2 regions of the Vibrio mangrovi genome follow, and region 1 is predicted to be linked to the other one. Evidence: predicted binding sites of a transcription regulator. Region 1 holds the regulator's gene; the other holds the start of a gene.

What was found. The regulator CRP, encoded in region 1, controls carbon source genes, mostly activating them, when cyclic AMP is high. The targets are predictions, from matches to a motif close to TGTGANNNNNNTCACA.
Region 2: a site for CRP is predicted at 3,919-3,934, ahead of OCU74_RS13465 (CTP synthase). Genes of this name have one in related genera too.

The regions. Positions count from the first base shown of each region.
Region 1 covers NZ_AP024883.1:3,245,467-3,252,131, forward strand. Annotated here, with positions in the region: gene OCU74_RS14475 (ABC transporter ATP-binding protein) at 1-1,773, shown strand, start outside; gene OCU74_RS14480 (TIGR02444 family protein) at 1,770-2,276, shown strand; gene OCU74_RS14485 (hydrolase) at 2,345-3,337, shown strand; gene OCU74_RS14490 (YheU family protein) at 3,437-3,649, shown strand; gene OCU74_RS14495 (phosphoribulokinase) at 3,761-4,630, shown strand; gene crp (cAMP-activated global transcriptional regulator CRP) at 4,883-5,515, shown strand; gene OCU74_RS14505 (DUF1338 domain-containing protein) at 5,590-6,387, opposite strand; gene astA (arginine N-succinyltransferase) at 6,453-6,665, opposite strand, start outside.
Region 2 covers NZ_AP024883.1:3,051,380-3,058,044, forward strand. Annotated here, with positions in the region: gene OCU74_RS13455 (multifunctional CCA addition/repair protein) at 1-779, shown strand, start outside; gene eno (phosphopyruvate hydratase) at 824-2,119, opposite strand; gene OCU74_RS13465 (CTP synthase) at 2,194-3,834, opposite strand; gene mazG (nucleoside triphosphate pyrophosphohydrolase) at 4,036-4,845, opposite strand; gene relA (GTP diphosphokinase) at 4,924-6,665, opposite strand, start outside.

The DNA.
Region 1 (6,665 bases):
AAAGATGAACTGAGTGTCGATGCCGGTTCATTCAACATGCCCGCGCAATGGGAACTTGCCTGGGTCGCTCAGGAGACACCGGCTCTGGAACGCAGTGCGATTGAATATGTCATCGATGGTGATCGGGAATACCGTTTGCTGGAAAAACAGTTACAACAGGCGGAGCAAAATGGAGAAGGCACCCGCGTCGCAGAACTACACGGTCATATAGAAACCATTGGTGGCTATAGTATCCGGGCAAGAGCCGCGGAGTTACTTGACGGTCTGGGGTTCAGTCAGGAACAGATGCAGTGGCACCTGACACAATTCTCCGGAGGGTGGCGGATGCGCCTGAACCTGGCTCAGGCATTATTATGCCGTTCCGATCTGCTGTTACTCGACGAACCAACCAACCACCTGGATTTAGATGCCGTAATGTGGCTGGAACGCTGGCTGCAAAATTATCCGGGGACTCTGGTGTTAATCTCCCATGACCGGGATTTCCTCGATCCAATCGTCGGCAGAATTATCCATATCGAGAATCAGCAGCTCAACGAATATACCGGAAACTATTCTTCTTTCGAGAATCAGAGAGCTGAAAAACTGGTCCTGCAACAGGCCATTTATCAGAAGCAGCAAAAACAGATCTCGCATATGCAGAGTTATATTGATCGCTTCCGCTATAAAGCATCTAAAGCCCGGCAGGCACAGAGCCGGATCAAAGCACTGGAACGGATGGAAAAAGTTCTGCCGGCTCAGTTAGATAACCCTTTCAGCTTTGAGTTCAGAGAACCGGCTGCATTGCCAAATCCAATTCTGATGATGGATGAAGTCAGTGCCGGATATGGTGATGTTTCCATTCTCAGTCAGATCAGACTCAATCTGGTTCCGGGCAGTCGTATCGGGCTTCTGGGTCGTAATGGTGCCGGTAAATCGACACTCATTAAACTTCTGTCCGGAGAGCTAAAACCTCAGAGCGGCTCACTAACTTATTCTCAGGGCGTGAAGATCGGTTATTTTGCCCAGCATCAGTTGGAAACACTCCACCCTGAAGAAACCCCATTGCAGCATTTGATGCAGATCGCTCCAAATCATACGGAACAACAGTTGAGAGATTATCTCGGTAGTTTCGGCTTTCAGGGAGACAAAGCTCTGGAAAAAGTAGCGCCATTCTCCGGCGGAGAAAAAGCCCGTCTGGTACTGGCACTTATCGTCTGGCAGAAACCAAATCTGCTGCTACTGGATGAACCGACCAACCACCTTGACCTGGATATGCGTCAGGCACTGACTCTGGCATTACAGACTTATGAAGGTGCAATGGTTATCGTCAGTCACGATCGGTATCTGCTCCGGGCAACCACTGATGATTTCTATCTGGTTCATGATGCACAGGTTGCATCATTCGATGGCGACCTGAATGACTACTATCGCTGGCTGACCGATCAACAAAAACAGGAAAAGAGAGAACAGACTCCGGCAAAAGAGAGTCAGTTCAGTGCCGCAGCCAAAAAAGAGCAGAAACGTAAAGAAGCCGAATTACGCAAACAAACAGCACCAATTCGCAAGAAGCTGACACAACTGGAGCAGGAAATCGATAGATTACATGCGACCCTCAGCGATGCCGAGCAGCAATTAGCCGATTCCTCGCTGTATGAAAGCGAGAATAAAGCTAAACTTACTCAGGTGCTGGCACTTCAGGCTCAAAGCAAATCTGATCTTGATGAAGTGGAATCCCAGTGGATGGAACAGCAAGAACACCTTGAACAGATGGAACAGGAGTTCAATTCTCTATGACTCAGACGCAGGTTCATATTTCCCTGACACTGGAGCGACTCTGGCAATTCAGTTTGCAATATTACAGTGTGCGGGAAGTAAAAGAAGCCTGCCTGAGCCTACAAAACAACTACCACGGCAATGTCAACTTATTACTGTTACTCAAATGGCTGGATGAACAACAGGCGAGTATCGATGAACAGGACTGGCACCGGGTGCTGACCTGCATTGGTCCGACCGAAGGATTGCTGCACAGCTACCGGGAACTCCGCAGAAAACTGAAAGTTCATCTGCCGGATACGCTTTATCGTGAATCGCTTCAGTTTGAGCTACAGCTGGAAAAACAGCAGCAGTCCGATCTGGTTGACTGTATTAATCAGCTTGAGCTCTATTCTGTCGGCTCACAACGAATGACCCAACGCTACTGTAAAGAACTGGCTGCTGATCATCTTGCCGGTATTTTCAGTAAGCCAGCCTCATTTTCACCAAAGCAGTTGTCATCAAAGCAGTCACCACAAAAATAATTACCATCAGAGCAACAGGGAAAGTAACCGTGCAGAATTACTGTGAAAAGGATAATACTGTGAGCCGGATTAACTCACTGACATTTAAACCGGCTTTCGGCGGAACAACACCTCATATACAGACACTGCTTCCCAGATGGGTACGCCGGGAACCGCTGTTTTCTCCGCACAGGGAAACACTGACAACGCCGGATGATGATATTCTGAGTCTGGCATGGAGCGAAGATCCATGCCTTCCATCAGTTCAGATCAAACCGCTGTTCATTTTATTTCATGGTCTGGAAGGGAACTTTGACAGCCCTTATGCCAACGGTCTGATGCATGCCTTTGCCCAACAAGGCTGGCTGGCCGTCATGATGCATTTCCGGGGATGTGACGGGCAACCTAATCGCCGTCCCCGCGCTTATCATTCGGGAGAAACCAGTGATCCCCGCTATTTTCTGGAGCAAGTCAGCCTGCGTTTCCCCGGTAATTACAAAATGGCTGCCGGCATTTCTCTCGGTGGTAACATGCTGGCGAATTATCTGGCCGAGTTTGCCGATGAACCATTGCTCAATAGCGCGACCATTATTTCCGCTCCTTTCGATCTGGGCGCATGTTCAAGCAGAATCAATCAGGGATTTTCCCGTCTTTACCAGACTTATCTGCTCAGCTCACTCAAGAAAAATGCCTACCGCAAGTTAGATACACTTCAGCAGGCCATTCCGATCACTCAACCACTGATCCACCAGTTGAAAACATTACAGGAATTCGATGATCTGATTACTGCTCCCTTACACGGTTTTTCCGATGCTCAGGACTATTATCAGCAATGTTCGGCAATTTCTAAACTGGACCGGATTCGCCTGCCAACCCTGATTTTACACGCGAAAGACGATCCGTTTATGACAGACGCAGTCATTCCTAACACTCCACTTCCGAAAACAATACACTATCAGCTTCTGGAACATGGCGGGCATGTCGGCTTTTTGAGTGGCAGCATCCTCAGACCCCGTTTCTGGCTGGAAGAAATGCTGCCGCAATATTATCGGGAAAAACGATATTATCGGGAAAAGCGATGATTATTATGAAAAGTTATCAAAAATCCGCAAATATGCATATTGAGTTCATTTGAGTATAATAGTCAGATATACCTGAGTAAAAAATAGAGAGTCATCACTATGATTGTTCCCTGGCAAACGATCGATCCGGACACACTCGATAACCTGATCCGGGAGTTTATTCTCCGGGAAGGGACCGATTACGGCGAGCAGGAAGTGTCTCTTGAGGACAAGGTTGCCCAGGTCAAACAGCAAATTCAGACCGGTGAAGCAGTCATCGTTTATTCAGAACTTCATGAATCCGTTGATATTCAACTAAACAGATATCGTTAATTCATCAATTGTCCGGTGACAGCACCGATTTCCATGATATAGTGAATCAGATTTCCCGGAGAAAAAACCGGGAAATCGGTTGATTGAGTGAATGATAAGACAAGGTATGTCATGTCAGCAAAACATCCGATTATCGCCGTAACCGGTTCTTCCGGAGCCGGTACAACGACAACCTCCGAAGCCTTCCGCAAAATGTTTAACATGATGCGAATCAAGCCAGCCTGGGTTGAAGGTGACAGTTTTCACCGCTTTACCCGGCCGGAAATGGACGTAGAAATTCGTAAGGCCAGGGAGCAGGGCCGCCATATCAGTTATTTCGGCCCTCAGGCAAATGACTTTCCTGCACTGGAAGAGTTTTTCCGGGAATATGGTCGTTCCGGGACAGGAAAAATTCGCCGTTATCTGCATACATTTGATGAAGCAGTTCCTTATAATCAGATGCCGGGAACATTTACTCCCTGGCAGGATCTGCCCAACGATACCAATGTCCTCTTTTATGAAGGGTTACATGGCGGTGTTGTTGATGGAGAGACAAATGTCCCTCAGCATGTTGATTTTCTGATAGGCATGGTACCGATTGTCAATCTGGAATGGATTCAGAAATATGTCCGGGATACCCGGGATCGGGGACACTCCAGAGAAGCGGTGATGGATTCGATTGTCCGTTCAATGGATGACTACCTGAATTATATTACTCCTCAATTTTCCCGGACACATATCAACTTTCAGCGGGTTCCGACGGTTGATACCTCGAATCCTCTGAGCGCCAAGGGGATTCCGAGCCTGGATGAAAGTTTTGTCGTCATTCGTCTGCGTGGGATTAAAAAGGTCGATTTCCCTTATCTTTTGGCGATGATTGACGGTTCGTTTATGTCACGACATAACACCATTGTCGTACCGGGAGGAAAAATGAGTTTTGCAATGGAATTGATCGTTCGTCCAATCCTTCAGCAGTTGATTGAAACAGGGAAAATTGGTTAACAAACGATTCAATGGGACAGAATTTGGTGCTTTTAGTTCCTATACCGTGACAATGAGCACATTTTTGCGTACAAAATCACGGTCATGACACGATTAAAGTCAAGAAATTGTGTAAGAAAAAGGATACTATTTGAAACCGAAACAGAAGACAACTTGCAGGCTTTCTCAAGTGCTTTTATGCTAAGTATTCAGTTCGAGCTTCGCTAAAACATGGAAAGCAGCAAGCATACCCTGCAGAGGAAGAGAGATATTATGGTTCTAGGTAAACCTCAAACCGATCCAACATTAGAGTGGTTTCTTTCACATTGTCACATTCATAAATACCCGTCGAAAAGTACGCTGATTCATGCAGGCGAAAAAGCGGAAACGCTTTATTACATCGTGAAGGGTTCCGTTGCTGTTCTGATAAAGGATGAAGAAGGAAAAGAGATGATCCTTTCTTACCTCAATCAGGGTGACTTTATCGGTGAACTTGGTTTATTCGAAGAAGGTCAGGAACGAACAGCCTGGGTCAGAGCAAAATCTCCCTGTGAAGTTGCAGAAATTTCCTTCAAGAAATTCCGTCAGTTGATTCAGGTAAACCCGGATATTCTGATGCGTCTGGCAGGACAAATGGCAAGCCGCCTTCAGGTAACCAGCCAGAAAGTTGGCGATTTGGCCTTCCTGGATGTTACTGGACGTATTGCACAGACATTACTGAATCTGGCAAAACAACCTGATGCAATGACGCACCCGGATGGAATGCAGATTAAGATTACCCGTCAGGAGATCGGTCAAATCGTTGGCTGCTCCCGTGAAACCGTTGGCCGCATTTTGAAGATGCTCGAAGAGCAAAACCTTATTTCAGCCCACGGAAAAACAATCGTGGTATACGGTACACGATAATTTCTTCCCTGATCCAATAAGTAGAAAGCCATCCTCGGATGGCTTTTTTATTACTGATATCCCTTCAATATGATTCACCGCTGATGATGTGTACTTTCAAAGATTTTGTCGGCTGATGCTTCAACGAATCCGGGATACAACATCCCATTTGCCATCGGATAACGTTTGGCAAATTCATAGAACCCACCGGGAACCAACAGTTCCGCTTCATCAAATTCAACGACAACCCGATCTGCCATCGTGGATGACTGCTCCAGAAAAAGTTCCGGCGATCCCTTCACTTCACCCCCGGCTGCGTTTATGACAAAACCATGCTGATGCAGGTAAGCATTCACTTCAGCCACCTGATTGAATCGAGACAGTTGATTCACACTGACAGTGAAATGATTGGCTCCGTATCCGTGCGCAGCAACCCAGGCAGCATACTCACTTTCTTCTGCCAGCAGATAATACTGTTCCAGTGAAATGGGCCATAAACGTCCGCCATAAAGAAAATCGACGTCCGTAACCATATCAGGCTTCACATGAGACACCAGACTTCGGACAATCTTCTGCAATGCTTCAGAGCAACGGTTTACTTCCAGTTCACTGATAAAAACTTTGGGTAATTTAGGATTAGGATGCTCAAAATGCTGTGCTCGCAGCATCTTCTGTTCAAACTGGTAATGTCCTTTGGCTATGTATCCCAGACGAAGAAATGGCTGAGCGACAATTTCAAGACCAACCTGTGGCAGATTAAAGGTACGCAATGCAATATGGTCATTGATCAGCGGCTCATTCTCCTGAAGTAGTTCATGAACCCGCCATGCTGACGGGCAAAGTCTGGTTGTATAATCTTGCCATAATGCAGTAAACAGTGAGTCCGGCGTCATAAGCGCCTCCTTCTCTATCAACAATGACGGGCTTCACCGGGCACCGTCTGCCATCTCTGAATATTTCAGGAGATCAGCAGAAAACGGACCCGATCACCAGACTGGATCAACAAAGCCCGGGCAACTTCAGGCGTGACGATCACAGTCTCAGATTCCAGGCGAAAATCAACCTCAGCAATTGTTGCCCGGAAAAATTCAAATGAGGTATTACTAAGCATTATTTTTTGGCGGCCCTTATGTGCTGCAACTTTGACGGTTGCAGAGACCGAATGCCTCAC
Region 2 (6,665 bases), 190 kb from region 1:
CTCCGGAGACCATGGCATTAATGCGTGAGATGGTTCAATCCGGAGAAGTCAATCACCTGACGGCAGAACGTGTCTGGCAAGAATTCCATAAGGCACTGGCAACCGATAATCCAGATGTTTTTTTATCAGTCCTCAGAGGATGTGGTGCTCTGGCGGTGATTTTCCCTGAAATTGATTGTCTTTTTGGTATACCTCAGCCGCCACAATGGCACCCGGAAATTGATACGGGAGAGCACACTCTGATGGTCGCTCGTCAGGCCACCCGGCTTTCGAAGTCGCTTCCGGTCCGGTTTGCAGCCATCATGCATGACCTCGGGAAAGGAGAAACTCCGGAAAGTGAGTGGCCCAGCCACAAATTGCATACACATACTGGTCTGGTCTGTATCCAGGCACTTTGTGAACGGATTAGGGTTCCGGCTGAGTATCGGGATCTGGCGCTACTCGTTTGTGAGCATCACTCGAACATTCACAATGCTGCTGTATTGAAGCCAGCAACCTACCTGAAGATACTTAATAAGATGGATGTCTGGCGTAAGCCTGAACGCTTAAAAGATATTTTACTTTGCTGTCAGGCTGATCATCAGGGGAGATTAGGTTATGAAGAAAGTCCCTATCCGCAGAAATTAAGTTTTGAAACCGCCTATCAGGCAGCGCTGAAAATCAACGTACAGGATGTGATTACCGCAGGATTTAATGGGGCTCAGATTCGGGATGAACTGAACAAACGCAGAATTGAAGCCATCAAAGTGACTTTACAGCACGATAATAACAAGACATAAAAAAACGCCTCTTTCGAGGCGTTTTTCAAATAAAGAAGAAGTAATTAAGCCTGGCCTTTCACTTCTTTCAGACCGTTGAACGGAGCGCGCTCACCCAAAGCTTCTTCGATACGGATCAACTGGTTGTACTTAGCAACACGGTCAGAACGGCTCATAGAACCAGTTTTGATTTGACCTGCAGCAGTACCAACAGCCAGATCAGCAATAGTTGCATCTTCAGTTTCACCACTACGGTGAGAGATAACTGCAGTGTAACCTGCATCTTTAGCCATTTTGATCGCAGCCAGAGTTTCAGTCAGAGAACCGATCTGGTTGAATTTGATCAGGATAGAGTTAGCAACACCTTTCTCGATACCTTCAGCAAGGATCTTGGTGTTTGTTACAAACAGGTCGTCACCAACAAGCTGGATTTTGTCGCCCAGGATTTTAGTCTGGTATGCAAAACCATCCCAGTCAGACTCATCGCAACCATCTTCAATAGAAACGATTGGATATTGATTGGTCAGCTCAGCCAGGTAATCAGAGAACTCTTCAGAAGAGAAAGTTTTACCTTCACCCTTCATGTTGTATACGCCGTTCTCGTAGAACTCAGAAGAAGCACAGTCCATAGCCAGTGTTACGTCTTTACCTAACACATAGCCAGCAGCTTCAACTGCTTCTTTAATCGCAGCAAGTGCAGCAGCGTTAGATTCAAGGTTAGGAGCGAAACCACCTTCATCACCAACAGCAGTATTCAAACCTTTTGATTTCAGAACTTTTGCCAGGTTATGGAATACTTCAGCACCGATGCGCAGTGCTTCTTTCAGAGTGCTGGCACCAACAGGCTGAATCATAAACTCTTGAATATCAACGTTGTTGTCAGCGTGTTCACCACCATTGATGATGTTCATCATTGGCAGAGGCATTGAGAATACGCCAGGAGTACCGTTCAATTCTGCGATGTGCTCATACAGAGGCATACCTTTCGCAGCAGCTGCTGCTTTTGCGTTTGCCAGAGACACAGCCAGAATCGCGTTTGCACCGAACTTAGATTTGTTATCAGTACCATCCAGATCAATCATAACCTGGTCGATAGCAGCCTGATCTTTTGCATCTTTACCAATCAGCGCTTCAGCAATCGGGCCATTTACAGCTTCAACCGCTTTCAGAACCCCTTTACCCAGGAAACGAGACTTGTCGCCATCACGAAGCTCAAGTGCTTCACGAGAACCGGTAGATGCACCAGATGGCGCAGCAGCCATACCTACGAAACCGCCTTCTAGGTGAACTTCAGCTTCTACAGTTGGGTTTCCGCGAGAGTCGATGATTTCACGACCTAGAATTTTAACGATCTTAGACATTAATGTTTCCTCTCTTTGAATTTAAATGTCAAAACTATGGAGTAACCGTATTCCTTACAGTTACCCGTGTCCTTTTACTTCTCGATAGTTTGACGCTGGTACTCACCAGCGGCTTTCACAAACCCGGTAAACAGAGGGTGTCCATCACGAGGTGTTGAAGTAAATTCAGGATGGAACTGAGATGCGACAAACCATGGATGATCCGGGTTCTCAATAATCTCAACCAGTTTCTTATCCGCAGATAAACCAGAAACTTTCAATCCCGCCGCCTCAATCTGAGGACGAAGCACATTATTTACTTCATAACGGTGACGATGGCGCTCATAAATTGTCTTACTGCCATACAACTCATAAGCTTTACTCCCTTCTTCAAGATGGCACAATTGTGCGCCTAAACGCATCGTGCCACCCAGATCTGATTTTTCGGAACGCTCTTCAACGTTACCATCAGTATCAACCCACTCAGTAATCAGGCCAACAACCGGATATTGAGTTGATTGATTAAATTCTGTCGAATGGGCACCTTCCATCCCTGCTACGTGACGAGCATATTCGATGAGTGCAACCTGCATTCCCAGACAGATTCCCAGATAAGGAATTTTATTTTCACGCGCATACTGAGCAGCCAGGATTTTTCCTTCAACGCCACGGTCGCCAAAGCCACCCGGAACCAGAATTGCGTCCAGTCCATTGAGCATCTCGACACCTTTGGTTTCCAGATCCTGAGAGTCAACGTACTTAATCTGAACACTCAAGCGATTTTTCAGACCGGCGTGTTTTAAAGCTTCATTAACTGATTTATAAGCATCAGGCAGCTCGGTATATTTCCCAACCATCCCGATCACAACTTCGCTGGTCGGATTCGCTTCTTCATAAATAACCTGTTCCCATTCGGACAGATCGGCTTCCGGAGCCTGAATACCAAAGCGGGAACAAACCAAATCATCCAGTCCCTGAGACTTAATCAGTTGAGGAATCTTATAAATCGAATCGACATCTTTCATTGAAATCACTGCTTTTTCTGCAACGTTACAGAACAGAGCAATTTTCTTCCGCTCATTGGCAGGAATCATACGATCAGAACGACAGACCAGAATATCAGGCTGGATACCGATAGAAAGCAGCTCTTTCACCGAATGCTGGGTTGGTTTGGTTTTCACTTCACCGGCAGCAGCCAGATAAGGCACCAGTGTTAAATGCATGAACATTGCATTTTCACGGCCGATCTCAACAGCAAGCTGACGAATCGCTTCCATAAACGGTAGAGACTCAATATCACCAACGGTGCCACCGATTTCAACGATAGCAACCTCGTGCCCTTCAGCACCGGCAATAATGCGATCTTTAATGGAATTAGTAATATGTGGAATAACCTGAATGGTTGCACCAAGATAGTCACCACGACGCTCTTTACGCAAAACATCGGCATACACGCGACCTGCGGTAAAATTGTTCCGCTTGGTCATCTTGGTACGAATAAAGCGCTCATAATGCCCCAAATCCAAATCGGTTTCGGCTCCGTCTTCTGTGACGAAAACCTCACCGTGCTGAATCGGACTCATGGTGCCAGGATCCACGTTGATATACGGATCAAGCTTCATGATGGTCACTTTCAGACCACGCGCTTCTAAAATCGCTGCAAGAGATGCTGCTGCAATGCCTTTACCTAGAGAGGATACAACCCCGCCAGTCACAAAAATATACTTTGTCGTCATGTTTAACCTGAAATTGGTTGAATGAGGGAAATGAGTTTGTTCTGGACGGGATGCAAATATACCAGAACCCCATTACCGCCACAACGTGAAACTTATCACAGTCTCACTTTTTCTTTTTTGCTTCAAATCAAATCCAATCAGCACAAGTGTAGCTCAATCTGATTGAGCTACATAACAAGGACTTTCATATGCGGTCGGAGTTCAATCTGAACCGCTACTTTTTTCCCGCATTTTTACCTGTTCCCAGAAATGATCCAATTCATCGAGTGTGTAATCATCCAGTGTTTTCTCCCCTTCCGCGGCCAATGCTTCGACACCTTTAAAACGTCTGATAAATTTTTGGTTGGCACGTGTCAACGCAGATTCCGGGTGATGTTTCAGGTGACGGGTTAAATTCACAACAGCAAATAGCAGATCCCCCAGCTCATCTTCAATCAGAGCAGGATCAGGCTGCGGACAACGAACTTCCTGAATCACTTCATCCAACTCTTCCCGAACTTTCTCAACGACAGGTTCCAGAGTATCCCAGTCAAATCCGTGCTTGGCACATTTTACCTGTACCTTATAAGCCCGGCTCAATGCAGGCAGAGACTGGGGAACTCCGTCAAGAATACTATTACAGGACTGACCGACCTCTGCTTTTTCTTCTGATTTAATTTTATCCCAGTTGGCATGAATAGCCGCTTCATCGTGAAATACCTGATCAGAAAAAACATGTGGATGGCGACGAATCAGTTTCTCATTCACACAACGGATTACATCATCGAAATCAAACAATGACTGTTCCTGAGCCAACTGACTGTAAAAAATCGCCTGAAAAACAAAGTCTCCCAACTCCTCTTTAAGGTTTTCCCAGTCCTGAGCATAGATGGCATCGACAACTTCATAAGTCTCTTCCACAGTATGGGGAACAATACTCTCAAACGTCTGCTTCTTATCCCATGGACAACCAGATTCAGGATCTCTGAGCTGTGCCATGATTTGCTTTAACTGTTCAATGGGGTGAGACATAAATCCTCTCTATGATCCAAATAAGAAAGCGAGGAATACACCTCGCTTTTCTGAAGTTGGGATAGTGAAAAAACTGCTCTATCCCAGTCTCTTCACTGATAAAACATCTTTTGTCTGCTCAATACGTTTACACACACGAGTGAGCTCTTCTACACTGCCTAATTCCAAATCAAAATCCATATAAACAAGCTGACGTTTATAGTCGGTCCGGCTCTTCATACTGGTCACTTTGATCTTTTCATTTGCCAACAGCGTTGTGATATCTTTCAGTAAACCACCACGCTCCATTGCTTCAACCCGAACGGTCAGAACATAAGAGCCCAGAAGCCCTCGTCCCCAAACGGTATCAATGATCCGCTCCGGCGCATGATGACTCAATTCTTCCAACTGCTCACAGTCACTCCGGTGGACCGAAATTCCCCGCCCCTGAGTAATGTAGCCTTTAATCTCATCTCCGGGAATCGGTCGACAACAACGAGCCAGGTGCGTCATCAGATTATCGACTCCTTCAACAACAACGGCATCTTTACTCGGCGCCGGTGTAGCCGTTTTCTGCTCGCTTTCCTGTAGTTTTTCCAGAACAAGCTGATCTTCTTCTTCTGCTGTCGGTTTATTAACCAGAGCATTGATGTGATTAACGATCTGATTAATCCGCAAATCACCACTTCCAATCCCGACATACAACTCATCCGGTGAATTGACATTAAACCGCTTCAGGGCATATTCGCTGGCATCTTTCAGCGTCGCTCCGATTTTTGCCAACTCTGTTTCCAGAATTTCCCGGCCGGCTTCTAAATTTTTCTCCCGACTCTGCTTCCTGAACCAAGCATTAATCTTCGCCCGAGCCCGCCCGGAGTGCACAAATCCCAGCGCGGGATTCAGCCAGTCCCGAGATGGATTCGGTTCTTTTGCTGTAATAATTTCAACCTGATCGCCCATGGTCAGCTTGTGGGTAAACGGTACAATCCGTCCGGCGACTTTCGCCCCGATACAACGGTGCCCGACTTCGGAGTGAATATGGTAGGCGAAGTCCAGTGGTGTCGCTCCCATCGGCAAATCAACCACATCACCTTTAGGTGTAAAGGCATAAACCCGGTCATCAAAAACCTGACTACGCAGCTCATCCAGCATTTCTCCGGAATCTGACATCTCTTCCTGCCAGTCGAGCAGCTTACGCAACCAGGTGATTTTCTCATCATATCCCCGATGTCCGGCAGTACTCCCTTCTTTATATTTCCAGTGGGCTGCAACCCCCAGCTCCGATTCCTCGTGCATCTGACGGGTGCGGATCTGAATCTCTATCGTCTTTCCTTCCGGACCAAGAATTACCGTATGGATAGACTGATATCCGTTTGGCTTCGGGTTTGCGACATAATCATCAAACTCACTGGGTAAATGTTTATACTTGGTATGGACAACCCCAAGTGCTGCATAACAATCCTGTAGTTTCTCCGCAATAATCCGCACAGCACGAACATCAAACAGTTCGTCAAATGCCAGACTCTTTTTCTGCATCTTACGCCAGATGCTGTATATATGTTTCGGCCGACCGCTGACTTCTGCCTGAATATTTGACAGGTGCATCTCTTCACGCAGATCTTCGACGAAGTCCTGAATATATTTTTCACGAACAATCCGCCGCTCAGACAACTGCTTCGCGATCTGTTTGTAGGTATCCGGCTGTTGATAGCGAAACGCATAATCTTCCATTTCCCATTTCAACTGACCAATACCCAGACGATTCGCCAGTGGCGCATAAATATTGGCACACTCTTTTGCAGCCTGACGACGGATCTCATCCGGCTGATCTTTGACTTCCC